One region of the Pelagibacterium nitratireducens genome, then DNA from elsewhere that is predicted to be linked to it. Evidence: predicted binding sites of a transcription regulator. Region 1 holds the regulator's gene; the other holds the start of a gene.
The links. Region 1 encodes HrcA, which represses chaperone genes, less so after heat shock. Its sites were predicted from a motif close to GTTAGCACTCNCNNNNNGNGAGTGCTAAC; they were not measured.
Positions count from the first base shown of each region.

Region 1 (15,647 bases):
AAGCCCTTGCCCTGATGGATGGGATCGACCGCGATGTCGGTGATCTGGTAGGCGGTGCCGCCATCGCCGATGATGCGGCCCATGCCGACGACGTGGCCCCTATGGACAACCAGAACGGCGAAAAGTGAATTGGGAAGGCCCTTTTCCATGCCATCCCGGCTGCGGGGCGACAGGCCCGATATGGCGCGCAGTCGGGCAAAGGTTTCGATATCGGGTATCCGCGCGACAATCTTGTAGTCCATATCAGGCATTGGCCATGTTGATACGATAGCTCAGGGCCTCGGCGATGTGGGGGCGCGAGACGGTTTCGCTGCCGGCAAGATCGGCCAGTGTGCGGGCCACTTTGAGCACCCGGTGATAGGCGCGGGCAGAGAGGTTGAACGTTTCCGCAGCCTTGAGCAGGAGGTCGCGGCTTTCGGCGTCGGGAGCAACGATCTGTTCGATGGCGCTCGAAGGGGCGGCGGAATTGGTGTGGACGCCCGAAAGGTCCAGTTCGGCATAGCGGCGGCGCTGGATATCGCGGGCCGTGGCCACGCGCTGGGCAACTACGACGCTGGGCTCTCGCCCGGTTTGGAGCCGATCATGTCCGTTGCCGACACCGCAGGAACATCGATGCGGATGTCGATGCGATCAAGGAACGGCCCGGACACGCGGCCCTGGTAATCGGCCGCGCATTTTTCGCCGCGCCGGCAGGTGTGGCCCGGCGTTCCCGCCATGCCGCATTTGCACGGGTTCATGGCGGCGACCAGCTGGAAGCGCGAGGGGTAGGTGACGCGCGCATTGGCGCGCGCGATGACCGTTTCGCCCGATTCGAGCGGCTGACGCAGGCTGTCGAGCGCCTGAGCCTGGAATTCGGGCAGCTCATCGAGAAACAAAACCCCATTGTGGGCAAGCGAGGCCTCGCCGGGGCGCACCCGCAAGCCGCCGCCGACCAGCGCGGCCATGGAGGCCGAATGATGGGGGGCGCGGAAGGGGCGATGGTCGGAAATCTGTCCGCCCTTCAACTCCCCGGCAATCGAGGCGATCATCGACACATCGAGCAGTTCGCGCGGATTGAGCGGGGGGAGGATGGAGGGCAGGCGCTGGGCCAGCATGGATTTCCCCGCGCCGGGTGGGCCGACCATCAAGAAATTGTGCCCGCCGGCGGCGGCGACTTCGAGAGCGCGGCGCGCCACCTCCTGGCCACGAATATCGGCGAGATCGGGGCCGGTGGCATTGGACAAGGCGCGGATGGGCTGGGGCCGGGCCGCCATCTGCCGTCCTGCCAGATGATTGACCAGCGCAAAAAGCGTGTCGATGGCGACGATATCGATATTTTCGCCGGCCCAGGCGGCTTCCGCGCCGCAGGCGGCCGGGCATATGATGCCCAGATCGCGCGCGTTGGCGGCAATGGCGGCGGGAAGGATGCCCGTGACCGGCGAAACGCGTCCATCGAGCGCCAATTCGCCCAGCACCATGAAGCGCTCCAGCATATCGCCGGGGATGGCGCCCATGGCAGCCATCAGCCCCAAAGCAATGGGCAGATCGTAATGACTGCCCTCCTTGGGCAGATCGGCCGGGGCGAGATTGACCGAAATATGCTTGGCCGGCAGCGCCAGACCCGAGGCGATCAGCGCGGCGCGCACCCGCTCGCGGCTTTCGCCCACCGCCTTGTCGGGCAGACCCACGATATTGAACCGGGGCAGGCCGGGCGAAATCTGCACCTGCACATCGACCGGCACGGCTTCGATGCCCAGAAAGGCTACTGTGGTGATCCGCGTTGCCATGCCGTCCCCTTGCATGGGTGAAAGTGACCCTGAAGCTAGCAAGAAACAAAAGCAAGAACAAGAACGTTTAGCGAACATGCGTTGACCGCATGGGCGATCACCAAGCTGTGCACGGCGCACAACGGAACGGATGGGTGACGGCGGCATTGGTATGGCGAACCGACCGGGTCGGCAGCCGCGCCATGTGGCTCCAGTCCCGGCCTATTAGCAACAAGCAGATCGACGCGAACGAGGGCGCGGCTGAGGGCCGCTGCCTTGTTTTTCGTTCAGGCGGCGATTTGAGATTTTTGGAGACCACACGATGTTACAGAGAAAGGACGCCCCGCTCATCCTTGTCGTCGAAGACGAGCCTCTGGTTCGTCTCGATATCACGCTGGCCATGGTCGATGCCGGATTTTCCGTGATCGAGGTGCCCGACGCCGAACAGGCTCTCGAACTGCTCGAGACGCGCGGTTCGATCGGGCTGGTGTTTACCGATGTCGAATTGGCCGGTGCGCTCAGCGGGTTCGATCTGGCCAACGCTGTCAAGGAACGCTGGCCACACATTCCGGTACTGGTGACGTCGGGCCGCGCTGCCCCGCGTGCCGATATCGCCGACAGTTTCATTGCCAAACCCTACGACACCAGCGCGGTCATTTCCCAGGCACGGGCACTGGCCGCCTGATCCACAGGCTGCATGGCCGGATAGAAAAATCTGTGCCCTGGAGGCCACGCTTCGGGGGCTTTCGGTTTTGTTAACCAAGCTTGTGAGGGGAGCGTTAAGGAGAATTGGGTCAATACAATTTGAGATAGATTTTCCCAAATTGCCGAGTTTTCCGCTCCATGCCCCTGCCGCGTTTTTTCCGCTCGCCCAAGCTGACCAAGACGATCCTGCCGCTTGCGGCCGGTCTCGCCCTCGTCGGGGTGCTGGCCGCCTGCGGGGCCAATTACTATCCCGCCAAGGGCGACAACAAGCCCCATCCGGGCGTGGCGCGCGCCCATTCTCTGCCCATCCACGGCATCGATGTATCGCGCCACCAGGGCAATATCGACTGGCGGGCCGTGGCGCAGGCAGGAACGCGCTTTGCCTATATCAAGGCCACCGATGGCGGGGATTATCTCGACCCCAATTTCCGCACCAATTGGGATCGGGCCCGGGCTGCCGGCATTCCGCGCGGGGCGTATCATTTCATCTATTGGTGCCGTCCGGCGTCCGAACAGGTTGCCTGGTTTGCCGCCAATGTTCCGGCCGAAGCCGACGCGCTGCCGCCGGTGCTCGATCTCGAGTGGAACAATGGCTCGTCGTGCAAGCACGACCTGACCCGCGAAGAAGTGCTCGACAAGGTGCGCGTTCTTCTGGCCGGCATGGAGGCCCATACGGGCAAGGTGCCGGTGATCTATACCGACATCAATTTCCACCGCGACGTGCTTGAAGGGGTCCAGATCGATAACCCGATGTGGCTGCGTTCGGTGGCCGCCGAGCCCCATGAGCGCTATTCGAACCGCCCCTTTACTTTCTGGCAGTACACACAGACCGGAACGGTGCCGGGCATCCGCACGGAAGTGGACCGCAATGCCTGGTTTGGGTCGGAAAGCGACTGGATTCAGTTCTTTTTGACCGGGTGCGACCCCCGCACCTATATGCGCCTTGCGGGTCAGGGCCGGTGCGCGCCGCTCAAATAGTTTTTTCTGGAAACGCTCCGAATCAGCCCGATCCGCCCAGAATCCCGCTGGTGCTGATGCCGTCGAAAACGAATTGGACGGCCAATGCAGTCAGAAGAATCCCGACGACACGGGAAACCACGGACATGCCGGTGAGGCCTAGAATGCGCTGAATGGGAATGGCGATAAGAAGTGCCAGCCAGGCGAGGGCGAGAGTCGCGATAAGCGCGGCGATCACGATCCAGAATTCGAGATCGGTGTTGGCACCGGTGGTCAAAAGGATCACGGCCGAAATCGATCCGGCCCCGGCCAGAAGCGGCATGGCAAGGGGAAAGACCGAAATGTCGGTCCGCGACATCCCTTCTGCCTCTTCTTCGGACGTGGTGCCGGTGGCGCCCGAATGGCGGGCAAACACCATGTCGATCGCGATCAAAAGCAGCAGGATGCCGCCGGCCACCCGCAGGGCCGGCAGGGTGATGCCGAAGATTTCGAGGATGGCGTTACCGGCAAAGGCAAAGAACAGCAGGATGCCGGTGGCGATCAGAACGCCGCGCGAGGCGAAGACGAAGCGCTGTCTGGCGGTATTGTTGCGCGTCAGTCCGGCGAAGATGAAGGCGATGTCGGCAACGCCGATCGTCGCAAAGAAAGTGGCAAACGCCACGAGAAAATTGCCCGACATCGTCCCGGCCCCCAATGTGCCGCTGTTCCACGTGAATCAGCGGCGACCATACCGGGGGCCGAAGCGCTTGACTACCGGCGGCTTTCGATGGCGTCCCAGACCATGACCGCGATGTCGGGACCGCCGAAGCGCTTGACCTCGCGGATGCCGGTGGGGGAGGTCACGTTGATTTCGGTCAGATAGCCGCCGATCACGTCGATGCCGACAAAGATCAGGTCGCGCTTTTTGAGTTCGGGGCCGATGATTTCGCAGATCTCATGCTCGCGCGCCGTGAGCTCCGAAAGCTCGGGCCGCCCCCCCACATGCATGTTGGATCGCGATTCGCCCGCGGCGGGGATGCGGTTGAGCCCGGCCACCGGCTTGCCATCGACCAGAATGATGCGTTTGTCGCCCTTGCGCACATCGGGAAGATAGCGCTGGATCATGAAGGGTTCACGGAAGCTCGCGTTGAACATTTCCAGCAGCGAGCCGAGGTTCTCATCGCCCTCGCGGATGCGGAACACGCCGGCACCGCCATTGCCGAACAGGGGTTTTAGGATGACATCGCCGAACTCTTTGCGGAAATCGCGGATCTCGGTTTCATCGCGCGTGATCAGCGTATCGGGCATCAGCTCAGGGAAGCTGGTAACGAGGATTTTTTCGGGCGCATTGCGCACTTCCTTGGGGTGATTGACCACCAAAGTCTCGGGATGCACCAGCTCGAGCATGTGGGTGGTGGTTATATAGTTCATGTCGAAGGGCGGGTCCTGGCGCAGCAGGATCACGTCGAACGTGGTGAGATCGGTTTTCTGCCAGTCTTCGAGCTTGAAGTGGAGGCCCTTTTCCCTGTCGTCGACTTTGACCCTGTGCACGCGCGCCGTCACCGTGCTGCCGCGCTGGGCGAGGGTTGAGGGCGTATAATAAGACAGCGTATGACCGCGCGCCTGTGCCTCGAGCATCAGAGCAAAGCTGGAATCGCCAGGCGGGTTGATGGCGTCGATGGGGTCCATCTGTACGGCGACGGAAAGGGACATGAAAAGATCCTCAAAGAAAAGCGTCAGGCGGTAAAGGCATTGACCAGATGGTGCGGCCAGCGTCCCGGTGCAAGCGTTATCACGTCGAAACGGAAATCATAGATTTGATAGGCGGGGTGGGACGACTGAAACCATTCGGCGCAGCGCACGATGCGGGCGGTGTTGACCGAAGCGAGCGCCTGGTCGCGGGCGAGGGCATTGCCCGAGCGCTGCTTGACCTCGATGAAAACCACGGTGCGGCCCCTTCTGGCAACGATATCGATTTCGCCGACCGGGGTTTTGTAGCGCGTGGCAACGATGCTGTAGAGCTTGAGACGCAGCAGCCAGCCCGCAAGCGTTTCCGCCGACCGCCCGGCGCGCTCGGCCCGGCGGCGCGGATCAGGCTTTGGCCTTGAGGGCGAGGGCGGCATCGTAAACCTGTTTGCGTTTGAGACCGAACTGGACGGAGATCAGATCGACGGCGGCGCGTAGCGGCATCTGGGCCATCGCTTCGTCCAGCGCCGCTTCCCAATCGCCACCCGCCTGTGGTGCTGTTCCGTCCGAGCCGGCAACCAGGATTACGGCTTCGCCCTTGGTCTCTTCGGCAAAGGTTTCGGCCAGATCGGACAAAGTGCCGGTTTCGAAGCGCTCGAAGCGCTTGGTGAGTTCGAGCGCCACGACCGCCTGCCTCTCGGGGCCAAGGGTTTGGGCCATGTCAGCCAGCGCCGCACCGAGGCGGCGGGGCGATTCGTAAAACACCAGCGTTTCAGGGCGAGCGATGAGCGGGGAGAGCGCATTGGTGCGCTGGCCGGTCTTGGAAGGCAGAAAACCGAAGAACGCAAAGGAATCGGTGGGCAGGCCCGCGCCGGTGAGCGCAGCCAAAAGAGCCGAAGGGCCGGGCACGGGAAAGATATCGATGCCGGCTTCGCGCGCCGCGCGGACCAGGGGAAAGCCCGGATCGGACAACAAGGGGGTTCCGGCGTCCGAGATCAAGGCGATTGCCCTGCCTTGGTCGATCTGATCGAGGATCGAGTCGATGCGGGCGCGTTCATTGTGCTCGTGCAGAGCGGTGCGGGGGGTTTTTATGCCATAGGCATCGAACAGCCGGGCCGAATGACGGGTATCCTCGCATAAAACGAGATCGGCTCCGGCCAGTATATCGAGGGCGCGCAGAGTGATGTCGCGCAGATTGCCGATCGGGGTGGCCACCGGATAGAGGCCGGGCGCCGGGCTTTGAACGAAGACGCGGTGGCCCGATATCTGGTAGGATTTGTCCTGGCTCACGCTTGCCCCTTGGATTGACGCCCTTCTTTTACCATCGCAAGGGGGTTTGTCGAGGCGGGCGGTGGTTCTGTCCGGCGCGAATCAGAGACAGGATTTACGGCGGGGCACAGGGAAAGGGAGTGGGGTTGCAGCATATGTGGACACGGGCACTGTTGAGCGTTGTCCTATTGCTGGCGGTTGCCGCCTGCTCGACGGGCCAGACGGGCATGACGGCCCCGGGCCTTGCCCAGCCCACCGCTCCAGCCGGGCCGGTGCTGGCGCCGGCGCAAGGTGAAATCATCGGCACCGGGCCTGTGCGGGTGGCACTGATCCTGCCGCTTTCGGGCAACACGGGAGCGGTCGGGCGGGCCATGCTCAATGGCGCGCGGCTGGCCATGGACGAAACCGTCCGGACCGGAGGCCAGCACATTCATGTTGTGGTCAAGGATTCAGGCCCCGGCCCGGAAACGGCGCGCACCGCGACCCAGCAGGCGCTGGCCGAGGGGGCCGAACTGATTCTGGGTCCGTTGACCGCCGATGCCGTCGGGCTGGCGGGCGCGATCGCCAAATCCTACGACACCCCGCTGATCGGGTTTTCCTCCACTGCGAGCGTGGCCACCGATGGGGTCTATCTGCTTAGCGTATTGCCCGAAGCCGAGATCATGCGGGCCCTCACCTACGCACGGGCACAGGGCCGCAACACGATTGCCGCGATCATTCCCGATACCCCACTGGGCAACGCTCAGGCCGACGCTCTGCGACTGGCGGCAGGAGAAGCCGGCATGCAGATCGTTGCCATTGAAATGTTCGATGGCGAAGCGCGGGCCCGAACCGCCGTCGAACGTCTCGCCCCGGCCATGCGCTCCAATCTGATCGATACGCTCTATATTCCCGATCGCGCCACGGCGCCCAGTTTCGGCATATTGCTCGATGCGGCCCGATTGCCGCGTGAGCGGGTGCTGATCGTGGGATCGGCGGACTGGGAGGGTGACGCGGCCATTCTCAACCAGCCCTTTCTGGCCGGCGCTGTCTATCCGGCAATCGATCCGGCGGGGCTTGAGGCGCTGACGCCGATCTATCGTTCGCGGTTCGGCGGCGAGCCGCATCAGTTGACGACCCTGGCCTATTCGGCGGTGCTGCTGGCCAACACGCCCAGCCTGAGCCTTGCAATGCCACCTTACGGGACCGGTCTGGTTTCACCAGCAGGGTTCACGGGGCGCGACGGGCCGTTCCGGCTCCATTTCGACGGGCGCGGAGAATATGGGCTGGTCATGCGGCAAGTGGGTGCGCAAGGCGCCGTCACCATCGACGCAGCCCGGCTGGGCGGCCTGCCGCTGGCTTCGAGCGGCGGAGCGAGCGTTGATGCGGGGATTCCGCCGGCGGCGGAATTTCGCTAGGCGGCCAGATCGGCCACCACCGCATCGAGCACCGGCCAGCCCTTGTCGGTCACCCGCAGGCGGCCATTGGGAAGGGTTTCGATGAAGCCGATGGATTTGAGGAAATCGATCTGGGTGGCGGTGAGCGCGCGGCGGGCGAGGGCCTGATAGCGGGCCGGATCGATCCCCTCGCGCAGGCGCAGACCCATGACGAGATATTCGTCGCCTTCCTCGTCCCAGGTCAGGGTATCGTCGGTGACCAGCCCATCGCCGGTCTCGATGACCTTTTCCCACCACTTGAACGGCATTTTTTCCGCCGCCGTGGCGTGGCGGGCGCCGCCCATGATCAGCCGGCCATGGGCGCCCGGGCCGATGCCGGCATATTCGCCATAGCGCCAATAGATCAGGTTATGCCGGCTTTCCTGCCCGGGGCGGGCGTGGTTGGAAATTTCATAGGCGGGAAGGCCGTAGGACGCCGTCAAGTCCTGGGTCATTTCGAACATGTCGGCGGAAAGGTCTTCCGACGGCATTTTCAGTTTGCCGGCGTTGAACAGGTCAAAATAGCGCGTGCCCGATTCGATGGTGAGCTGGTAGAGCGAGAGATGGCCTTCCGAGAGCGCCAGGGCCTCGGTGAGCTCGTCTTCCCACTGGCCCAGCGTCTGGTCGGGGCGGGCATAGATGATATCAAAGCTCGAGCGATCGAAAATCGATTGCGCCAGACGGACGGCGGCCACCGCATCCTCGACCGAATGCAACCGCCCCAGGCGGGCCAGCGGCTCGGGGCGCAGCGATTGTACGCCCAAAGACACGCGATTGACCCCGGCGGCGCGATACCCGCGGAAGCGCTCGGCTTCGACCGAGGTGGGGTTGGCTTCTAGGGTGATTTCGACCGTGTCGGCGACCTGCCAATTTTTAGCGATGGCATCAAGAATTGTGCCGACCGAAGCCGGCTTCATCAGCGAAGGCGTGCCGCCGCCGAAAAATATCGATTCGACCAGCCGCTCGGGCGCCCGCCGCGCGGTGGTCTCGATCTCTTTAACATAAGCGCTAACGAAGCTGTCTTCGTCGAACTTGCCGTGGTGAACATGGGAATTGAAGTCGCAATAGGGACATTTGGCCGCGCAGAACGGCCAATGGATATAGATCCCGAATGCATTATTGGCGCTCAAAGCACGTCCTTCACGAATTTGGCAAAGGCGCGGGCGCGATGGGACAGGCCTTCCTTGCCAGGGGCCCAGGAATGTTTTTCCTCGGCGCTCATCTGGCCGAAGGTTTTCTCATATCCATCGGGCTTGAACATGGGGTCATAGCCGTGCCCCGAATCCCCGACGGGCGGCCAGACCAGCATGCCGGGCGCCAGCCCCTCGAAAATCATGTCGGTACCGTCGGGCAGGGCGAGGCAGAGGACGGCATTGAACTGGGCCGTGCGTTGATTGGGCTCGGTCGCGCCCTTTTCGACGAGCAGATCCTGCACCTTTTGCATGGCGTTGGTGAAATTGCGCGGCACACCGGCCCAGTCTGCGGTGTAAACCCCGGGCTGGCCGTCGAGCGCGTCGACCGAAATGCCCGAATCGTCGGAAAGGGCGATTTCGCCTGTGGCTTTCGCGGCTGCATGGGCTTTGAGGCGCGCATTCTCGATGAATGTGGTGCCGGTTTCTTCAGGCTCAGGCAGGCCCAGATCGCCGGCCGAGACGATATCGAGGCCGAAGTCTTTCAGCATGTCCTGAAATTCGACCAGCTTGCCCTTGTTGTGGGTGGCCAGAACCAACCGGTCGCCGCGCTTGAGCCTGATGGTCATGACGCCCCCAACACGGCGCGCTGGAGTTCGACCAGTTCGGCGATGCCTTTCTGGGCAAGCCCGATCAGTTCGGCCAGCTCCTGGGTGGAAAAGGGCTCGGCTTCGGCCGTCCCCTGGATCTCGACGAACTTGCCCGAGCCGGTCAGAACGAAATTGGCGTCGGTATCGGCCTCGCTGTCTTCGAGATAATCGAGATCAAGCACCGGGGTGCCGCGATAGACACCGCACGAGACGGCAGCCACATGGTCGCGGATCGGATCGCCCTTCAACAGCGAGCGTTCCTTCATCCAGAAGACCGCTTCCGAGAGCGCAACAAAGGCGCCGGTGATCGACGCTGTGCGCGTGCCGCCATCGGCTTCAAGCACGTCGCAGTCGAGAACGATCTGGTTTTCGCCCAAAGCCTGCATGTCGACAACGGCACGCAGGGAGCGCCCGATCAGACGCTGGATCTCCTGGGTGCGGCCCGATTGTTTGCCCGCGGTCGCCTCGCGGCGGGTGCGCGAGCCGGTGGCACGGGGCAGCATGCCGTATTCGGCCGTCACCCAACCAAGACCCTGTCCGCGCCGCCAGGGCGGAAGCGAGGTCTCGACGCTGGCGGTGCACAGAACGCGGGTGCGCCCGAATGCAACGAGGCACGAGCCCTCCGCCTGCGGCGCGACGCCCCGTTCAATTGTTACATCGCGCATCTGATCGCTTGCCCGTCCGCTTGGCCGCATAAAAACTGTCTTCCCGGTGTCTGTTGGCTGATATGGTTACCAGCCTCTTAACCGTTCGAGAAGGCCGGAACAAGCGCGCCTCACTTGGCGGTACCCTGGTTTTCTCCTACTTAGTTAATGGCAATCGAAACAAAGACAGCTTGCGGCGCCACGGCATGGCATCTTGAGTGGGTCGCGCGGTCGAACCGAAAAAACCTGCAACTTTTTCTGACCGCGCTCCGGAATGGTGAATATGGACAGAAACACGATAAATTCGTCAGAATTTTTAGAGGCCCTTTCGACACGCAGTCAGGACATCTTCCGGCGGCTGGTCGAGCGTTATCTGGAAACCGGCGAACCCATCGGGTCGCGGGCCATTTCCAAGATGCTCGACATGCAGCTTTCCCCGGCCTCGGTGCGCAATGTGATGGCCGATCTCGAGGAGCTGGGCCTGATTGCCGCGCCGCACACTTCGGCGGGGCGGGCTCCCACCCAGGAGGGGTTGCGGTTTTTCGTCGACGCCATGCTCGAAGTGGGGGCCGTGGACGAAACCGAGCGCGACCAGATCTCGCGCACCGTTTCGGGTGGAAGCCGGTCGGGACGGGTCGAGGACCTGCTCAACGAAGCGAGCGCCCTGCTTTCAGGCCTTTCGCACGGCGCGGGCATGGTCATTGCCGCAAAGGCGGACATGGTGCTCAAGCATGTCGAATTCGTCCGGCTCGATCCTGAGCGGGCCATGGCTATTCTTGTGGGAGAAGACGGACAGGTCGAAAACCGCATCATCGCCCTGCCGCCGGGGCTGACGGCGAGCGCCCTGACCCAGGCGTCCAATTTTCTCGCCCATCATATCGTGGGCAAGACGCTGCAGCAGGCGCGCGATTCGATCCGCCAGCAATCGGAAAACCAGCGCGCCGAACTCGATGCCATCGCGCAACGGCTTGTGGATTCCGGGCTCGCCTCGATGATCGAGGCCGATACGTCCGCTCCGACGCTGATCGTGCGGGGCCGGGCCAACCTGATCGATGACACGATGGCGTCCGACGATCTGGCCCGGGTGCGCCAATTGTTCGACGAGATCGAAACCAAGCAGGGGTTGATCGATCTGTTGAACGATGCGGAAACCGCCCAGGGGGTGCGCATCTTTATCGGTTCGGAAAACAAGCTGTTTTCGCTCTCGGGCTCGTCGGTCGTGCTTTCGCCCTACAAGGACGCCAATGACAAGGTTGTGGGGGTGCTGGGGGTTATCGGGCCGACACGGCTCAATTATGCGCGCATCGTGCCGGTGGTCGATTACACGGCGCATGTGGTTTCAAAGCTGATTTCGCGAAAGGGCGAGCTTTAAGGCCTGTCAGGCTCGAGCTTTGATTTGTCGGCTTTTCGCCACGAGGCTTGAAAAATTTCCGCCCTTGGCCGATATGGCAGCCAAGCTTAATTTCCCCAATCGTTGAAAGAGCAATGATGAGCGACGACAACACGACGCCAGAGCCGAACGACGAAATCGATCCGCGCCCCGACGCCGAAGAGGCCGAGGCGGTTTCCACCGAGCCGACGGCTGAAGAGCGCATTGCCCAGCTCGAGGCCGAAAAGGACCAGCTGCGTGACCAGGTGCTGCGCACCGCCGCTGAAATGGACAATCTGCGCAAGCGCACCGAGCGTGAAGTTTCCGACACGCGCTCTTATGCCATTGCCGGGTTTGCCCGCGACATGCTGGTGGCCACCGACAATCTCTCGCGTGCCCTTATGGTCATTCCCGCCGAATTGCGGGAAAACGCCGACGGGACACTCAAATCCCTGATCGAAGGGATCGAGATGACCGAGCGCGAAATGCAGCGGCTCTTGCAAAAGAACGGCGTGACACCGATCGTGGCGGAGGGCGAAAAGTTCGATCCCCACCGCCATCAGGCCATGTTTGAGGTGCCCGATGCCTCGGTGCCCGAGGGCACTGTGGTTCAGGTGGTCCAGACCGGATACGCCATCGGCGAGCGCGTGTTGCGCCCGGCCATGGTGGGAGTCGCCAAGGGCGGCAACAAACCGGCCCCCAAACCCGACGCCGAACCCGGTGAAGGGCTCGACACATCGGCCTGACAAAATTTGATGCAAAGCGGGGGGCGTGCTTGAAGGGCCCTCCCCCCCTCCTTATATAGCCAGCAAGCCCGGGAAACCGGGCCAAATCCATCCCCCAGAGGGGTCCGGCACGACCGATCAATGCGATGCCGCAACGTGAATGGGCGCGTTGAGGGGTCAGGGCCAAATTTAGGACTCGCTCGAGAAATGAGGTTTCGGAATGGGAAAAGTAATCGGTATTGACCTGGGCACGACCAATTCGTGCGTCGCCGTCATGGACGGCAAAACTCCTAAAGTGATCGAGAACGCCGAAGGCGCGCGCACCACGCCCTCGATGGTGGCCTTTTCGAACGATGGCGAACGCCTCGTGGGCCAGCCGGCCAAGCGTCAGGCCGTGACCAACCCCGAGGGTACGCTGTTTGCCGTCAAGCGCCTGATCGGGCGCCGGTTCGAAGACCCGATGGTCACCAAGGACAAGGGCCTTGTGCCCTACAAGATCGTCAAGGCTGACAATGGCGATGCGTGGGTGGAAGCGGATGGGAAGAAATCGTCTCCGTCCGAAGTCTCCGCCATGATCCTGGGCAAGATGAAGGAAACCGCAGAGAGCTATCTCGGCGAGCCGGTGACGCAGGCCGTCATCACGGTTCCGGCCTATTTCAACGACAGCCAGCGCCAGGCCACCAAGGACGCCGGCAAGATCGCCGGGCTCGAGGTGCTCCGCATCATCAACGAGCCGACCGCTGCCGCGCTGGCCTACGGGCTGGACAAGAAAGAATCCGGCACGATCGCTGTTTATGACCTTGGCGGCGGCACGTTCGACATCTCGATCCTCGAGATCGGCGACGGTGTTTTCGAAGTTAAATCGACCAATGGCGACACGTTCCTTGGCGGTGAAGATTTCGACATGCGCCTTGTCGATTACCTCGCTGACGAGTTCAAGAAAGAGCAGGGCATCGATCTGCGCGGCGACAAGTTGGCGCTGCAGCGGCTCAAGGAAGCTGCCGAAAAGGCCAAGATCGAGCTTTCGTCGGCTTCCCAGACCGAAGTCAACCTGCCCTTCATCACGGCCGATGCTTCGGGCCCCAAGCATTTGCAGCTCAAGCTGACCCGCGCCAAGTTCGAATCGATCGTTGAAGATCTGATCAAGCGCACCATTGATCCGTGCCGCGCCGCGCTCAAGGATGCCGGGATTTCGGCTGGCGAGATCGACGAGGTCGTTCTGGTCGGCGGCATGACCCGCATGCCCAAGGTGCAGGAAGAGGTGAAAAACTTCTTTGGCAAGGAGCCCCACAAGGGCGTGAACCCCGACGAAGTGGTTGCCATGGGCGCCGCCATTCAGGCCGGCGTTCTGCAGGGCGATGTGAAAGACGTTCTGCTGCTCGACGTGACCCCGCTTTCGCTGGGTATCGAGACGCTTGGTGGCGTATTTACCCGCCTGATCGACCGCAACACGACGATCCCGACCAAGAAGAGCCAGGTGTTCTCGACCGCCGAAGACAACCAGTCGGCCGTGACCATCCGGGTTTTCCAGGGTGAGCGTGAAATGGCGGCCGACAACAAGATGCTTGGCCAGTTCGACCTGGTCGGTATTCCCTCGGCGCCGCGCGGCGTGCCGCAGGTCGAAGTGACCTTCGACATCGACGCCAACGGCATCGTCAATGTTTCGGCGAAAGACAAGGGCACGGGCAAGGAGCAGCAGATCCGCATCCAGGCTTCGGGCGGTCTGTCGGACGCCGATATCGAGCAGATGGTCAAGGATGCCGAGACCAATGCCGAGGCCGACAAGAAGCGCCGCGAAGTGGTGGAAGCGAAAAACCAGGCCGAAAGCCTCGTGCATTCGACCGAATCCTCGCTCAAGGAGCATGGGGACAAGGTTTCGCCCGAGATCAAGACCGAGATCGAAACCGCCATCGCCGACACCAGGACCGCGCTCGAGGGCGACGACCCCGAAGCGATCAAGGAAAAGGCCGCTGCTTTGGCCCAGGCTTCGATGAAGCTTGGCGAGGCCATGTACAAGGCCAGTCAGGACGAAGCCGAAGCCGCCGCGGCCGGCGATGCGGCCAAGGATGACGAAGACGTTGTCGATGCCGACTTCGAAGAGGTCAAGGACGACGACGACAAGAAGTCGGCCTAAAACCTTTGCCCTGAAACCGATCAGTGCCGCCTTCGGGCGGCACTGTTATTTCCGGGCGCCAGTTTCACGTGAATCACCGGTGAGCGCTGGTCTTTTCGCCGCTGCCTATGGTAACAGGCAGCAACGATGATTACCTAAGCGCACGACGGGTTCTGGCCGTTGCCGGTCCCAAGAGAGATGCGTCATGACAAGAACGGTTGGTTTGGCACAAGAGATGATCTTGCATCCGTCCATTTTCTGCCCCTGCCGTGACACGGGGATAAACTAATCTCATGAGCAAAGCCGATTTCTATTCCGTGCTCGGGGTCGAAAAAACCTGTGACGCCGCCGGGCTCAAATCCGCCTATCGCAAGCTGGCCATGCAGTATCACCCGGATCGCAATCCGGGGGACACCGAGGCCGAGCACAAGTTCAAGGAAGTTTCCGAAGCCTACGACACGCTCAAGGACCCGCAAAAGCGCGCGGCCTATGACCGGTTTGGCCACGCGGCTTTCAATGGCGGCGGTGGCGGTGCCCAGGGGTTCGGGAATGATTTTTCCTCCTCGATGTCCGATATTTTCGAGGACATTTTCGGGGAATTCATGGGCGGCGCACGCGGCCAGCGTTCCCGCGACGGCCGCCAGCGCGGCTCGGATCTGCGCTACAATCTCGAAATCACCCTCGAAGACGCCTTTGCGGGCACCACTGTCGATATCGACGTGCCATCCCTGATCGGGTGCGAGACGTGCGAGGGGACGGGCGCCAAGCCGGGCACCGGGTTTTCAACCTGCCGCATGTGCGGCGGGCACGGCAAGGTGCGCGCAGCGCAAGGATTCTTTACCATCCAGCAGACCTGCCCCCAATGCCACGGGCGCGGGGAAACCATGGACCAGCCCTGCACCGACTGCCACGGGCAAGGCCGCCGTCAAACCTCGCGCACGCTCTCGGTCGATGTTCCCAAGGGAATCGAGGACGGCACGCGCATTCGTCTGGGTGGGGAAGGCGAGGCGGGATTGCGCGGCGGACCGGCCGGCGATCTCTACATCTTCGTTTCAGTCAGACCGCACCAGCTGTTCCAGCGCGACGGCGCCGATCTTTTCGCCAAGGTGCCCATTTCGATGATCACAGCGGCCTTGGGCGGCGAGTTCGAAGTGCCGACGCTCGAAGGCAGCCGTGCCAAGGTCAAGGTCAACGAAGGCACCCAGCCCGGCCAGCGCGTGCGGCTCAAGGGCAAGGGCATGCCGGTGCTGCGCAGCCAGC
Region 1 is NZ_CP146275.1:48,949-64,595, forward strand. Features, by position in the region: gene V6617_RS00210 (GNAT family N-acetyltransferase) at 1-242, opposite strand, end outside; partial or broken gene V6617_RS00215 (YifB family Mg chelatase-like AAA ATPase) at 244-1,766, opposite strand; gene V6617_RS00220 (response regulator) at 2,068-2,430, shown strand; gene V6617_RS00225 (GH25 family lysozyme) at 2,589-3,428, shown strand; gene V6617_RS00230 (MarC family protein) at 3,451-4,086, opposite strand; gene gshB (glutathione synthase) at 4,158-5,099, opposite strand; gene V6617_RS00240 (YraN family protein) at 5,123-5,509, opposite strand; gene rsmI (16S rRNA (cytidine(1402)-2'-O)-methyltransferase) at 5,478-6,362, opposite strand; gene V6617_RS00250 (penicillin-binding protein activator) at 6,515-7,738, shown strand; gene hemW (radical SAM family heme chaperone HemW) at 7,735-8,886, opposite strand; gene rdgB (RdgB/HAM1 family non-canonical purine NTP pyrophosphatase) at 8,883-9,515, opposite strand; gene rph (ribonuclease PH) at 9,512-10,231, opposite strand; gene hrcA (heat-inducible transcriptional repressor HrcA) at 10,464-11,552, shown strand; gene grpE (nucleotide exchange factor GrpE) at 11,666-12,295, shown strand; gene dnaK (molecular chaperone DnaK) at 12,495-14,408, shown strand; gene dnaJ (molecular chaperone DnaJ) at 14,681-15,647, shown strand, end outside.

Region 2 (15,647 bases), 880 kb from region 1:
GCTGGGCGAGTTGGGCCAGCGCCACGGCAAGGCGCGGGCCATGGTGTGCGACACACTGGCCGAACAGCGCCCCGACTTTGAAGGATTTGTGGGGACAACGCCGCAGATGCAGGCGATTTACGACCAGATCCAACGGATTGCGCCCTCGGCGGCCCCGGTGTTCATCACCGGAGAAAGCGGGACGGGCAAGGAAGTGACGGCCGAAGCGCTGCACAAGCGCAGCCCGCGCGCCAAAAAACGGTTCATTGCCATCAATGCCGGCGCGATTCCGCGCGAATTGATGGAGTCCGAGGTGTTCGGGGCGGTCAAGGGCTCGTATACGGGCGCCCATGAGGACCGCAAGGGCGCCATCGAGATGGCCGATGGCGGCACGCTGTTTCTCGACGAAGTCGGGGAAATGGACCTCGCCCTGCAGTCCAAGCTCCTGCGGTTCTTGCAGACCGGGACAATTACGCGGGTGGGAGAATCGGTGTCCCGGCCGGTCGATGTGCGGGTGATCTGCGCGACCAACCGCAATCCGATGCAACTGGTCAGCGAAAAGAAATTCCGCGAAGATCTGTTCTATCGCCTGCATGTGCTGCCCATCCACCTGCCGCCCCTGCGGCAAAGGCCGGGCGATATCATGCCGCTGGCGCAGAGCTTTCTTGCGACATTCTCCAAGGAAGAAGGCAAGGGTTTTGCCGGATTTGCTCCCGATGTCGCCAATCTGTTCGTGGCGCGCGAATGGCCGGGCAATGTGCGCCAGCTGCAAAATCTGGTGCGCCGGATCGTCGTGATGTTCGATGGCGGCATGGTGACGGCTCAGATGGCGCTGGCGGCCGATATCGAATCGCGTGATGCCTTTGAGGTTGCCGTGCTCTCGAATGGATCGGTGCCCGATATCCTGCCCATGTGGCAGCAGGAGCAAAAGATCATCGAGGACGCGCTTGGCGCATTCGGCGGCAACATCGCCCGCGCCGCCGCGGCGCTGGAGATCAGCCCCTCGACGATCTACCGCAAGCGGCTGGGCTGGGAGCGGGCGGGAGCGGCGTAGCAGCTTACAACGCGAGCGGCGGTCTTTCTTACCGGGGTCTGTACCCCTGAGCGTAATAGAGCTGGATATTGCCCAACTCTATTACACCATTGCGCTCAATGGATATGGTTCCGAGATGTTCGATGCTCTCAAAGCTGTCCGAATGGACGTTGGGCACACGATCGGCGTTGGGGGTCTGGGCAACGATATAGGCGTTCCAGCCGGTGTGGGCCTGCCTGTCGAAATTGAATTCGAGATTGCGGGGATCGCTGCCGAAACAGGCCAATGGCAAGCGGCCCGAGACCTGCGTGTCGATGTAGCCGCAATCGATCCAGTTGGTGCCGGCGACGAACAGTTCGCCCTGCCCGAAGGCGCCAAGTTCATCGAGCGCCTCGCCCAGTTCGGTCCATGGCAGTTGCAGTGCCGTCGGGTCTTCCCAATCGCCCGGGAACACGGCGCGAGCCCATCCGGTTGCGGCGTGGGACACGAGCAGCGAAAGAATGACCAGCGTGGCGATGGCCGAGCCGAACAGCCAGGCGCGGACGGCCTTGCCGTCCCGATCGGCTGCCCAGGCGCCCATGAGCATGAACAGCATCAGATAGCCCGGTGCCTGCCAATGGAAATGGAACTGGGTGTCTGACCACAGCGCAACGATTGTGAAAAAGATGACGACCGGCCAGCCGATATAGGCAAAGAGCGCCGCCGCCCCCGGTTCGGCGCCCGAGGGAAACTGTCCGCGAGCCCCCGCGCCCAGGGCACGAACGCCAACATAAAGCGCGGGCAGCGCCAGCCAGGGAACCATGTAAAGGAGCTGCCCCCAGATCATGCGGATCAATCCGTCCCAGCGCAAACCGGATTCGGCCAGCGCCCTGCCCCCCTGGAAGCCGAAGGATACCCAATCGTTCTGCGCGTTCCAGACCAGGACGGGCGAGAAGATGGCCAGAGCGATCAGCAGAGCCAGCCATGGCGCACGATGGGTGAGCCAGCGGCGCTGGGTGGAATTGGCGAGAATGAACAGGCCGGTGCCGGCCACGAGGAAGACCGCGTGATATTTCGAAAGGAATGTCAGCCCGAGAAATAGCCCGGCAAGGCTCCAATAGAGAAACGGCCGCTGGGCGCCCTTGCCGAAGAATATCTCGATCAGAACGCGGATCGTTGCGAGCCAGAACAAGACCATGGGGGCATCGGGCTGTGTCCATGAGCCGACAGAGAGTGAAAACAGCACGCAGGCATTGACGATCAGTGCTGCAAAAAAGCCGCCGAGCGGGGAATGGATGCGCCGGACAATGTCAAAGACCAGCCAGGTCGAGACAGCGAACATCACGATGAAAGGCAGCCGGATGATCAGCAGGTTGTCCGATCCGGTCAATTGCAGCGTTGCCCAGATGGTCCAGAGCGAGACAGGCGGCTGGTCGAAATAGCTCAGGTGAAACTGGCGGGCCGAGGCAAGATAATAGGCCTCTCCCGTGCCCCAGCCGACCACCGCGCCACCGATCATGCGCAGGACCAGAGTGACGGCGATGAGGATCAGAGTGGCCTGAGCGGGCGAGAAGGGGCCGATGCGATCACGCAAGGTCATGGGTTCACCGCCAGGTAAAAATGCGGGTGACCGCGTAGTTGAAGACCACGCTCATCACCGCCCCGGCCACCCCGGCGACGATGAAGTTGGCCATGTGGGTTTCAAACAGCACGCTGGCCACCGAGACATTGGCGAGCGTGCCGAAGCTGCAGACCAGATAGAAACTGAGCAGCCCGGTCCAGAAGCGAGAGCCCGTCAGTTTCTTGTCGGCGTAGGTCAATTCGTTGTTGAGCAGGTAGTTGGTGGTCATGGCCACCAACGTTGCCGCCAACTGGCTGTTGGCGAAGTTGAAGTCGAGAACTTCGAAGACAAATGTCAGCACCGAAAGATGCACCACAACGCCCGACGCCCCGACCAGCGAAAACAGAAGAAAGCTGGTGGGCAGGATGCCACGGGAAATCTGCGACACGATGAGCCCGAGAAACTGGGCGACGACCAGGGCGCTCATCTTGCTTTCGCCGGCAAAACGCGGGCGGAAGGTGTAGGGCACCTCGGTGATCGTCAGCTTGCGCCCCAGTTGGCGGTTGCCCGTGGCGATGATGTCGAGCAGGATCTTGAAGCCTTCGCGCGACAGGCGCGGGACGATTTCATTGAACAGCGACCGGCGCAGCAGGAAAAAGCCGCTCATCGGATCGGACAGGGCCTTGCCGGTGAGAATGCCCGAAAGCCGGGTTGCCAGTTCGGACCCCTTCTGACGGCTGGCGGAAAAACCATCCTGGGAACTGCCCTCCCCCGTGTAGCGTGAGCCAACGACAATGTCGGCCCCGGCGCGGGCCTGGTCGAGCATCTGGGTCAGAATCGTTTCGTCGTGCTGATGGTCGGCATCGATCACGGCCACAAATTCTGCCGCCGAGGATGCCATGCCTTCGATGCAGGCCGATGACAGGCCGCGCCGACCGATACGGTGAATACATCTGACATGGGGCTTTTGCGCTGCGATCTGCTTGGCCAGATCGGCGGTGCCGTCCGGGCTGTTGTCATCGACGATGATGACTTCAAAGCTGATGCCTGCCAGCGCCGCCTCGAGCTTTTCGATGAGCGGGGCAATGTTGTCGCGTTCATTGAAGGTGGGGACGATGACCGACAGGGTCGGCGGAATCCAATCTCGTGCGGACATATTTTCCAATTCTGTCATCGTCTCGTCTTTTTATGTCCGCATGAACGGCTGGCATGCAAATCGCGCAACGGCATAACAAGCCCCTGTCCGCGATGCAAAATTTTTTGCGTGCGGCATTCTTGACTCCCGCACCCCCCTCTCCTATCTGCACCATATGCTGCTAGCACTCCCGACGTTAGAGTGCTAATAGCGGAGGAAATTGCATCTCAACTTCACGTTCCAAAGGAGCGACTATGAGCTTCCGTCCCCTGCATGACCGCGTTGTGGTCCGCCGCGTCGACAGCGAATCCAAGACCGCTGGCGGCATCATCATTCCAGACACCGCCAAGGAAAAACCCTCCGAGGGCGTTATCGTTTCCGTCGGCGCCGGAGCCCGCGACGACAATGGCAAGGTCGTTCCGCTCGACGTCAAGGAAGGCGACCGCGTCTTGTTTGGCAAGTGGAGCGGCACCGAAGTCAAGGTTGGCGGCGAAGACCTGCTGATCATGAAAGAGTCCGACATCATGGGCGTGATCGAAGGTTAATCCGGACGCGCTTCCGGTTGGAAGCGCCCCCAAAACCTTCGGATGCCCTTTTTCATTTTTTGCAAGGAGCAGAATTAAATGGCTGCCAAAGAAGTCAAATTCTCGACCGAAGCCCGCGACAAGATGCTGCGCGGCGTCAACATTCTGGCCAATGCGGTCAAGGTGACGCTCGGTCCCAAGGGCCGCAACGTGGTCATCGAAAAGTCGTTCGGCGCACCGCGCATCACCAAGGACGGCGTGACCGTTGCCAAGGAAATCGAACTCGAAGACAAGTTCGAAAACATGGGCGCCCAGATGTTGCGCACCGTGGCCTCCAAGACCAATGACATCGCCGGCGACGGCACCACGACTTCGACCGTTCTGGCTCAGTCGATCGTCAACGAAGGCGTCAAGGCCGTCGCTGCCGGCATGAACCCGATGGATCTCAAGCGCGGCATCGACCTGGCCGTGACCGAAGTGATCTCGAACCTGGCCTCGAAAGCCGTCAAGATCTCCAACACCAGCGAAGTCGCCCAGGTCGGCACGATTTCGGCCAATGGCGAAAAGGCCATCGGCGACATGATCGCCAACGCCATGCAGAAGGTCGGCAACGAGGGTGTCATCACCGTCGAGGAAGCCAAGACCGCAGAAACCGAACTCGATGTCGTCGAAGGCATGCAGTTCGACCGCGGTTACCTTTCGCCCTATTTCGTGACCAACACCGAAAAGATGGTCGCTCAGCTCGACGATCCGCTCATCCTGCTGCACGAAAAGAAGCTTTCGAACCTGCAGGCTCTGCTGCCCGTTCTCGAAAGCGTGGTTCAGTCCAACCGTCCGCTGCTCATCATTGCAGAAGACGTTGAAGGCGAAGCGCTTGCCACTCTCGTGGTCAACCGTCTGCGTGGCGGTCTCAAGGTCGCTGCCGTCAAGGCACCGGGCTTCGGCGATCGCCGCAAGGCCATGCTCGAAGACATCGCCATCCTGACCGGTGGCCAGGTGATTTCCGAAGACCTCGGCATCAAGCTCGAGAATGTGACCACCGACATGCTGGGCACCGCCAAGCGCGTCGAGATCACCAAGGAAAACACCACCATCGTCGATGGTTCGGGCTCCAAGGACGACATCGAAGGCCGTGTCAACCAGATCAAGGCGCAGATCGAAGAAACCTCGTCCGATTACGACAAGGAAAAGCTTCAGGAACGTCTGGCCAAGCTGGCCGGTGGCGTTGCCGTGATCAAGGTCGGCGGTTCGACCGAAGTTGAAGTGAAAGAACGCAAGGACCGCGTCGACGACGCGCTCAATGCAACCCGTGCTGCGGTTGAAGAAGGCATCGTTGCCGGTGGTGGCGTTGCGCTGCTGCGGGCCTCGAACGCGCTCACCGTCAAGGGTGCCAATGCCGACCAGCAGGCCGGTATCGCCATCGTCAAGCGCGCGCTGCAGGAACCGATCCGTCAGATCGCCAACAATGCGGGCAGTGAAGGTTCGGTCGTTGTGGGCAAGATCCTCGACAATGCGTCCGACACCTTCGGCTATGACGCCCAGACGGGTGAATATGGCGACATGATCCAGATGGGCATCATCGATCCCGTCAAGGTCGTGCGCACCGCTGTCGAAGACGCTGCCTCGGTTGCCGGCCTTCTGGTCACCACCGAAGCGATGATCGCCGAGCTTCCCAAGGACGACGCACCCGCCATGCCCGGCGGCGGTGGCGGCATGGGCGGCATGGGCGGTATGGATTTCTAAGGAATCCATTTCGCTCACGGGTCGTACCACATTCGGCCCGACGCGCTAAAACCGCGCTGGGCCGAATGCTGGCCCTGCGCGGGCGCGGCCAACGATGGCCGGGCGCTCTTTACGCCTTAAAGAAAAAGAATTGGGACCTCTCCAGGGTCTCGAACGGGAAGGGCAGTGCTTCGGCGCTGCCCTTTTCGTTTGGAACTTCCCGTTCGCTTTTGCCTGGCACGGCTTTGTCGGCGCCTGCAAAGGCAGGCTTGCACGCCGTGCGCGGGAAGGGCAGTGCTCCGGTGCTGCCCTTTTCGTTTGGAACTTCCCGTTCGCTTTTGCCTGGCATGGCTTTGTCGGCGCCTGCAAAGCAGGCTTGCACGCCGTGCGCGGGAAGGGCAGTGCTTGGACGCTGCCCTTTTCGTTTGGGACTCAGGGGAAAAAGAGCAGCTTTATTGCGAGGATGATCGAGACGACGATCACCAGGGGGCGGATGATTTTGGCGCCGTAGCGGATGCCGGTGACGGCGCCGAGGTAGCCGCCGAGGATCTGGCCTGTGGCCATGACGATCGCCACTGGCCAGACGACGTCTCCGGCGATGATGAAAAAGATCAAGGCAGCGAGGTTGGAGACGACGTTGAGAATCTTGGTGTGGGCCGAGGCGCGGGCTGCCGAGAGGCCGAACAGGGCGACGAAGGCCAGCATGAAGAACGAGCCGGTGCCGGGGCCGAAAAGGCCATCGTAAAAGCCGATCACGAAGGCGAAGGCGGGAACGAAGGTTGCAAATTTGAGGCGGGCGGCGCCATCGATGTCCCTGATCGAGGGCGAGAAGGTGAAATAGAGCGCGACGGCGATCACGGCGACCGGGACAAGGATCTCAAGAGCGGAGGTATCGACCTGCTTGACGACGATGGCGCCGAAAAGCGAACCGGCGAAGGCCGCGCCGATGGCGGGGACCAGCGACAGGATCGAGACGTGGCCCTGGCGCCAATAGGTCCAGGCGGCCATCGTGGTGCCGACGATCGATTGGGCCTTGTTGGTGGCGATGGCGCCCAATGGCGGCAGGCCGGCCCAGAGCAGCGCAGGGATGGTGATCAGGCCGCCGCCGCCGGCAACGGCATCGACAAAGCCGGCGATGACGCTGACGCCGCCCAGCGCCACAAGGACCCAGATATCGTACACGGAAAGGACTCGTCGTTGCGTGGTGGCGCTTGCTGGCACGAAGCGGGGCGGTTTGCAACCGGATCGATGCTGGGGGCGCCGCTACTGTATATTGATTGGCGAACAATCTGTCGGTGACAGGTGGATTTTTCAAACGGTGGTCATGCGGCAGTGTCCGGTCATCGCAAATCGGATACTGGACGCAAAGACCATGAACGCGCTTCAAACCTATCTACCGACTGTGGGCCGCATCTTTCTGGCCCTCATCTTCATTCTCGCCGGCCTGAGCAAGATCCCGGCCATCGAGGGCAATGTGGGCTATATGGAAATGTTCGGCGTGCCGGGCCTCCTGATCTGGCCGACCATCCTTGTGGAAGTCGTTGGCGGCATCATGCTGGCGATCGGGTTCAAGGCCCGCTGGGCGGCGGCGGCACTGGGTGCCTTCTCGCTGGTTGCGGCATTGATCTTCCACACCGACTTTTCCAACCAGATGGAAATAACCAATTTTCTCAAGAACGTCGCCATCGTGGGCGGCATGCTTTACGTCATCGCCTTCGGGCCGGGCGCGCTGGCGGTCGATACCCGCAAGTAGGCGCAATTGCCAAAAACGAAAAAGGGCCGCGAAAGCGGCCCTTTTTTTACGGCTGGAAGCGGGTGGCGTCGATGGCGTCGGTCAGCCGGTTGAGGACAGCCAGCCTGCCCTCGTGCCACTCGGCGTTGCTGGCGACGAGCAGCAGGGATTCGCTCTTGAGCATCACGCCATCTTCAAGGATGCGCAGGCCGTTGGCCTTGAGCGTTGCGCCGGTCGAGGTGATGTCGACGATGAGATCGGCGGCGCCGGAGGCCGGGGCGGCTTCGGTGGCGCCGAGGCTTTCGACAATCCGGTATTCGGCAATGCCGTGGGCGGCGAAGTGACGGCGGGTGAGATTGACGAATTTGGTGGCGATCCTGAGCCAGCGGCCGTGGCGGGCGCGGAAATCGGCGGCGACGTCGGAGAGGTCGTCCATTGTGGTGACGTCGATCCAGGAATCGGGAACGGCCACCACCGCATCGGCGCGGCCGAAGCCGAGGCGCTTGACGATTTCGACCTGCTGGGGACCGGTTTCGGCTGTTTCGTGGATCAGGTCCTCGCCGGTGATGCCGATATCGATGGTGCCGCGGATCAACTCGCGGGCGATTTCCGACGCCGAGAGAAAGCGCACGATCACATCGGGCATGGCGGCCATTTCGCCCAGATAGGAGCGTGCGCCACCGGGGCGCTCGATGGTCAGGCCGGCTTTTTCAAAGACCGCTACAGCTTCTTCCTGAATACGACCCTTGGAGGGCAGCGCGAGCATGATCGAGCTCATGGCCGAACCTCCGCTGAACCTTCCTCGTCGCGGAATTGCTGCGAAAAACCGGCATCCACTTTTTCGCATTCCGCTTCCAGTCGATCCACCCAGACGGCGCAACCGACGGCGGGGATATCCTGGGACGCTCCGAGGCGTTTGAGCAGGCGGTCATATTGTCCGCCCGAGACGAGCACCAGCCCCCCTGCCCCGGTCACCTCGAAGGTGATGCCGGTGTAATAATCGAGACGCGGGGAAAAGCCGGCATCGAAAAGGATCGATTTTGCTTTCAGGCCATCGCGCAATTGGTCGACGCGACGGCTTGCGCCTTGCAGTGCGGACGTCAGATAAATCCCTGCGGTCTGGCCAAGAGCACCGATTGCCGCGAGCGATTTGTCGGCGGGGCCGGAGATGGCGAGATAATTGCGCAGCAGGTCGATTGTCGGGCCCGGAACGCGCTGGGCTTCGAGCGCCTGTTTTTCGAGATAGCGGGCGGCGATTTCCTGGGGCGTGCGGCTTTCGGTGAGGCTCAATCCGTTGGTGAGCATGAGTTCACCGACCCAATCGGCGATATCGCCGGCCGGCAGACCGGCCGGGCCGGGCATGGGGGGCCTTGGATCGGCCAGGCGGTCGAGCAGCGCCGTCATGGCCTCGGGGTGACCGAAGCGGGCGCGGACGCGGGGGCGCCAGACATCGGGCATGTCGCAGGCGGCGAGCAGGGTTTCAAAAAGATCGATATCGCCGACGCGGATATGGGGCGCTGTGACGCCATAGATGTCGGTGACGGCGCGGGCAAAGCCGATCACCTGGTCGAGCGCGGCATCGGCGTCGGGGAGCGCCAAAAGCTCGATGCCGCCCTGATCGAACTGGGCGGGGCCATCGGTGCGCTGGCGAAAGACCGGACCGAGATAGCCATAGGCCGCTGGCGTGGCGGCCCCATTGGCGATGTGGTCGATGGCGATGGGCAGGGTGAAATCGGGCCGCAGGCAGAATTCCGAGCCATCCATGCCCTGGGTAAGGATCATGCGCGCGCCCAGTTCTTCGCCAGCCAGATCAAAATAGGCGGCTGGGGAGACGAGGATCGGTGGCGCGGCAAGGGTGACGCCGGGAGCCGAAACCAGCGCTTCGAGGGCGGCGCGGCGGGCGATGGCGGTCATCACCCGTTCGCCTTCATCCATGCGGCGACGGCCGGGATCTGTTTGACGAATTCGACCATTTCAGAAAGCGGGACCGAATACTGGCCGGGGCGTTCGGTTTTCCAGGCGGCGTTATCGGTGATCGAGGCGGCCGCTTCGGCGCCTTCAGCGAGATCCTTGATCTGGACGACGCCCTGCTCGCGCTCATCGGAGCCCTGGATGATGACGGCGGGGGCGTTGCGTTTGTCGGCGTATTTCATCTGCTTGCCCATGTTCTTGGACGAACCCAGGAACAACTCGGCGCGGATGCCGGCGGCGCGCAGATCGGCGACCATTTTCTGGTAGTCGGCGATGCGGTCCTTTTCCATGACGGTGACGACGACGGGGCCGGTGACCGGGGTGGCATCGAGATTGCCGGTGAGTTTGAGGGCCGAAGCGAGGCGCGAGACGCCGATGGAAAAGCCAGTGGCGGGGGTGTGCTCGTTGCGGAAGCGCGAGACGAGGCCATCGTAACGGCCACCGCCGCCGACCGAGCCGAATACAACGTCCTGGCCCTTTTCGTTCTGGACGGTGAAGGTCAGTTCGATCTCGAAGACCGGGCCGGTGTAATATTCGAGGCCGCGGACGACGGAGGGGTCGATCTTGATGCGGTCGGGACCGTAGCCAGCAGAGGCAAATAGCTGAGCCATTTGATACAGCTCATCATAACCTGCATAAGCCGTCGGGTTTGTGTCTAAGTTCTTGCCAAGCATCAAGAACACCGCCTTGATGAAACCAAGCCTCAGAGCCGCCTGTTCACCAACCCGATCAGCAAGTTTCTGGTAGTGGGACGGAATTCCTTCTGAATCAATTTCGTCCCTTGAGCGTTCCTGCAATGAAAAGCTGCTGAGATCGTTGCCCTGTGTGATGACCATCTCGGAATTGTCGTCGGAGCTACCAAACAAGAGCAACAATGCGTTGATTTGGTCGCCTCCAAGTCCCGCGCCCTCTGTGAAATCGCCGCTCTCGTCCTTCCGCCCCTTGCCAAGCAGGAGGCGGACACCTTCGGGACCGAATTTGTCGAGCTTGTCTATGGCGCGCAAGATAGTCAACTTCTGCGCTTCATCGACAACGCCGATGGCCTGCATTACCCCGTCGAGCACTTTGCGGTTGTTGACGCGGACGACGTATTTGCCGGCCAGACCCAGCGCGTCCATGGTGTCGGCCATCATCATGCACATTTCGGCGTCCGATTCCGGGCCACCGGCGCCGACCGTATCGGCGTCGAACTGCATGAACTGGCGGAAGCGGCCGGGGCCGGGCTTTTCGTTGCGGAACACCCAGCCCTGCCGGTAGGAGCGGAAGGGTTTGGGCAGGTCCTGATAGTTCTGGGCGAAATAGCGGGCGAGCGGGGCTGTGAGATCGTAGCGCAGGCTCATCCACTGTTCGTCATCGTCCTGCACGGAAAACACCCCGGCATTGGGGCGGTCGGTGTCGGGCAGGAATTTGCCCAGGGCTTCGGTGTATTCGAAGAACGGGGTCTGGATGGGATCGAAGCCGTAGCGCTCGTACACATGGCGGATTTTGGCGACCATCTGTTCGATGGCGGCGAGGTCCGCGGGTTCGGAGTCGATAAAACCGCGCGGCAGGCGCGGCTCGATGAGCGCTGAATTCTTGGCCATGAGTTTGGTCCCTGAAGTCCCTACAATACGGGGCTTTTAGATGTATGGCCCGTTCCCTAAACGATAAGGCTTTTCGAGACAAGGCAACGGAGCACTGTTGCCGTTTCGCCACAGGCAAATAGCAAGTGCGACAACCCGCCACATCAGGGCTTGGCGATCACGGATTCGTTAGCTATCAATTCGGCGTCTTCAACACAAACCTCTCAAGGGAGGCGTTCCTATGACAGCATTCGCAAACGTCCTCACCCGTGGTGTTGAAGCCTTCGGCTGGGCCCTGTCCCGCCGCCTCAATCGCACCGGCGTCAAAGCCTGACAGCCTTTGCGATAATCAGGTCGCTCTAACCGACCAGATTTTCAAAAACACCCCCAAAAGCCAACCCATCCTGACGACAGCACATTTGCGTCCTGCCGCCCGGATTCCAACCAGACTCAACCCTTGGACACGTTTCCGGGCCGGATGAACCGACTCTCGAAAACGTCTCCAGCAACATGGAGCCAGTGCGCCTTTGCGCGCCTGGGTGACGACGATGTCGCACGTAAACATGCAAGTGGAAGGCGCGATCCTGCGCATTTCGCTCGATACACTGATGGCCGAGCACGGCAAATGGCGCGTGGTCATGGCCGCGATAAAAGCGATGGTGCGCGGCCGGCGCCGGGTGCAGACGATCCGTCCGCAAGATCTGCCCAATTCGATCCGCGCCGACATAGGGCTGCCCACAATCGTGGACCCGCCTAGAATGCCGACGGTGATGATGGTCTTTGCACGGCCATAACCGTCGGCGCATTAACGGGACGCTTGCCCTGGGCCTTTCCGCATGAAACGCGGGGAGGCCCAAGGTCTTTCAGGGCCGCACGAACCGGGCGCGTTGCGCCTCGATGGGCGCGCGGCAATGGCAGCCCTCGACATGGTCGTTGACCAAGCCCATGGCCTGCATGAACGCATAGCAGGTGGTGGGGCCAACGAAGGAAAAGCCGCGCTTTTTGAGGTCTTTCGAGAGCCTTATCGACTCGGGCGATGTGGCCTGCTGACGCAGACTGTCCCACGAATAATCGGTGGGGCGATCCTCGGGGCGGGGTTCGAAACTCCAGAAATAGGTGGCGAGCGAGCCGAACTCGTCGCGCAGCGCCTGAGCGCGGCGGGCATTGTTGATGGTCGAAACGATCTTGCCGCGATGGCGCACGATGCCGGCATCGGCAAGCAGGCGATCGATATCGGGTTCATCGAAGGCGGCGACCGTGTCGATATCGAATCGCGCGAAAGCGGCGCGGAAATTCTCGCGCTTTTTGAGGATGGTCAGCCAGGATAGGCCCGACTGAAAGCCTTCAAGGCAAAGCTTTTCAAACAGGCGCGTATCGCTTTCGACCGGATAGCCCCATTCGGTATCGTGATAGGACTGGTACAGCGGATCGGCGCCTGCCCAGGGGCAGCGCACGGGTTCGGCATCGGTCATGGAATCGTCTCGCCTAGCATTTTGATAACCATAGCGGTGGAGCAAGATTTAACCATCCCATTTGACTCAATCTTTGCCGGATGCGGGCAGGATCGGCTTTCCTTTTGAAGCCCGAGACGAGATGCAGATGATCCGTATCGCCCCTGCCCTTTTGATCCTCCTGATTCTGGCCGCGCCCGCGCAGGCTGCATCCGGCTATCGCGGCTATCTCAATGCCATGTTCGGCCCGCCGCCGGGCATGGTGCTGACACCCGACGAGCCCCAGACCATGCTCGAATATCAGACGGAGTATGTCAGCCACCCCATGTGGCTGCGCCAGGTGGTCAGCTACCGGACCAACGAAGCGCCGGGCACGCTGATTGTCGATACGCGCCGGCACTTCCTGTTTCTCGTGCTGGAAAACGGGCACGCCATGCGCTACGGCATCGGAGTGGCGCGGATGGGGTTCGAGTGGAGCGGAACCCATCGGGTGAGCGCCAAGCGCGAATGGCCGAGCTGGACACCGCCGGCCGAAATGCACGCCCGCCAGCCGGGCCTGCCCAAATTCATGCCCGGAGGGCCGAACAATCCGATGGGGGCGCGGGCGCTCTATCTGGGGTCGACCCTCTATCGCATCCACGGCACGAACGAGCCGTGGAGCATCGGGCGGTCGGTCTCTTCGGGGTGTATCCGGATGACCAATGAAGATGTGATCGATCTTTACGGGCGGGTGCCCGTCGGGGCCAAGGTCATCGTGGTGTAGGCGCCGGCAACCTGTGAGCCGCCGGGCCAAGAGCGTGATGGTTATAAATCCGAAGCGATTGCCACGCTTTCGGTTTTACGCCGCATGGGGAATATTGAACCCCTTATCGGCATAGTCCTTGAGCTTGTTGCGAACCGTACGGATCGAGAGCCCGAGGATCTGGGCGGCGCGGGTGCGATTACCATTGGTCTGTCGCAGGGTGGCGAGAATCAGCGTTCTCTCCACTTCGGCAACCGGCAAACCCACCATAGCCTCCGCCAGTTCGGCGTTTGGAGCAAAGTCGTACACTGCACGTCCTTTCTGAGCCCCCATACGCTTTGTCTAACGCCTCTAAGGGTCATCCCTTATGGTTAACAAAGCCCTAACAGCGGAGCTTACGAGAACGGCTTTTGCCTAACCCATGATAGGCATGGCGCGTTACGGTGCCATCCTGGTGCAAAAAGGGGGTGGTACCGTCGCCCCGAATTGAACGGGGGACCTCTAGATCCACAATCTAGCGCTCTAACCAACTGAGCTACGACGGCATGGTGACGCGGACACTTTGACGCTATGGCAGCGTCGTCCCGAAACGGGGCGGAACATAGGTCGAGATGACGGCAAAGACAAGGGCGGTTTTGGCAAGACCTGCAGGTTTTTTCGTGTCGGGCGCGGCGCGGTGCCTTAACCATTTCCAACCTTTGAAGGGTCAAGAATGGCGCTAGACATGGACCGGGCCGCGGAGTCCCTATATTTAAGGTTTCGTCAACCATCGGCCCGGACCGGGTCGAGGACGGACATACGGACATGACATGACGCTCGACTGGACAAGCGCAGAACAGGCCCAAACCGTAACGCGGCTCGAGGACGATCCGCGCCCGGCATGGCTATGGCCGGTCGACGGGACGCAGCCGGTCTGGACCAACCGGGCGGCCGGGCTGTTTGGCGCCAGGACCAAGGGCGGGGAAATCAAGACCCAGGAGCCGGCCGTACCCATCAAGGGCCAGATCGCACGGATCGTGCGGCTGGGACTGACGGGGCGGCCGACGCTGTCACGGATGCAGTTTCTGGCCGGCCGCAAGCCGCTTTCGGCGACCTGCCATTGCACACCGCTGCGTTTGGGCGACGACGGGCTGTATCTGCTGGTGGTCGGGGTCGATCCGATCAGCGATGACGTGCTGGCGGCGGCCGGGCAGCAGCCGGATGAGATTGCACCCGCCGAGCCCGAAGCCCTGCCGGTGGCCAATGAGCAGACCGAGGATGGGCCGGAGGAAGACGATAGCGAGAGCGAAGGGTTGGCGGTGCTTGTCGACAGACTGGCCGGACACGAGCACCTTTTCGAGCCTCTCGATGCCGACGACGATGCGCCGTTCGCCGGCGCTGTCCCGAGCCGCGATTTTGCCGACATCGCCTTTGACGAAAACGTCGAAGCGGTTTCGGGCGAAGGTCAATCCGATTGGGGCATGGACGATCTGGCCAATGAGGAAGAGGCGTTCACCGCCGACGGCAATGACGACGAAGCTCCGGTGCGCGCGGGATTGTGGCAGGTCACCGGGCGGGGGCTGACCGTTTCGCGCATCAGCTACGATGAAAGCGAGCCCGATTTGCCTGCCGCAGACGCGGCAAACCAGGCTGACGAGGATCACGCGGCCCCCGACGCCGGCGAGCAAACGACGCGGTACAATTTCGAAGAGCTTTCGCGCATTCTGACCGACCGGATCAATCGCGAGGACCCGCCCGAGCCGGCGTCTGCCCCCCTGCCCCGGACGCCGGAGCGAACGGGGGGCGAGCTGGTAGCGCTGAGCGAAGAAGCGCTGGTGCTCAACCGGCTGCCGATCGGCATTCTGATCTTTCGCGACCAGGATATTCTGTTTGCCAACCGTGCACTGGTCGACCTGACGGGCTATGAGAACGCAACGACCCTGCGTGGATTGGGGCTTTCGGCGATTTTCCCAACCGTTGATGGTGGTGAGCCGGCGGGGCCGGTCAGCCATTTGCTGCGCCGGGATGGCGAGAAAATCGCGGTCAATGCCCGGCTTAACGCCATCACCTGGCAGGGTCGGCCCGGCTTCATGCTTTCGGCCAGGGCCAACGACATCGAGCCGCTGCGCGAAGCGGAAGTCGGCCAGTTTGCAGCGCTTTGGGCCAAGGTCGCCAATTTCGATTTCGTCACGGCGGACCGGACCGGGCTCATCGCCAGCTTCACGAATGGCCGGGACGACAGTTCGGCCGCCGAAATCGGAACGCCGATCACCAATC
Region 2 is NZ_CP146275.1:2,864,045-2,879,691, forward strand. Features, by position in the region: gene V6617_RS14155 (sigma-54 dependent transcriptional regulator) at 1-1,033, shown strand, start outside; gene V6617_RS14160 (glycosyltransferase family 39 protein) at 1,062-2,591, opposite strand; gene V6617_RS14165 (glycosyltransferase family 2 protein) at 2,596-3,708, opposite strand; gene groES (co-chaperone GroES) at 3,942-4,232, shown strand; gene groL (chaperonin GroEL) at 4,311-5,954, shown strand; gene V6617_RS14180 (hypothetical protein) at 6,064-6,282, opposite strand; gene V6617_RS14185 (TSUP family transporter) at 6,366-7,115, opposite strand; gene V6617_RS14190 (DoxX family protein) at 7,306-7,686, shown strand; gene hisG (ATP phosphoribosyltransferase) at 7,733-8,443, opposite strand; gene V6617_RS14200 (ATP phosphoribosyltransferase regulatory subunit) at 8,440-9,579, opposite strand; gene hisS (histidine--tRNA ligase) at 9,579-11,219, opposite strand; gene V6617_RS14210 (hypothetical protein) at 11,747-11,992, shown strand; gene V6617_RS14215 (DNA-3-methyladenine glycosylase I) at 12,062-12,670, opposite strand; gene V6617_RS14220 (L,D-transpeptidase) at 12,798-13,412, shown strand; gene V6617_RS14225 (helix-turn-helix domain-containing protein) at 13,488-13,700, opposite strand; tRNA gene V6617_RS14230 (tRNA-His) at 13,860-13,936, opposite strand; gene V6617_RS14235 (PAS domain-containing sensor histidine kinase) at 14,201-15,647, shown strand, end outside.
Region 2: a site for HrcA is predicted at 3,868-3,896, ahead of groES (co-chaperone GroES). Genes of this name have one in related genera too.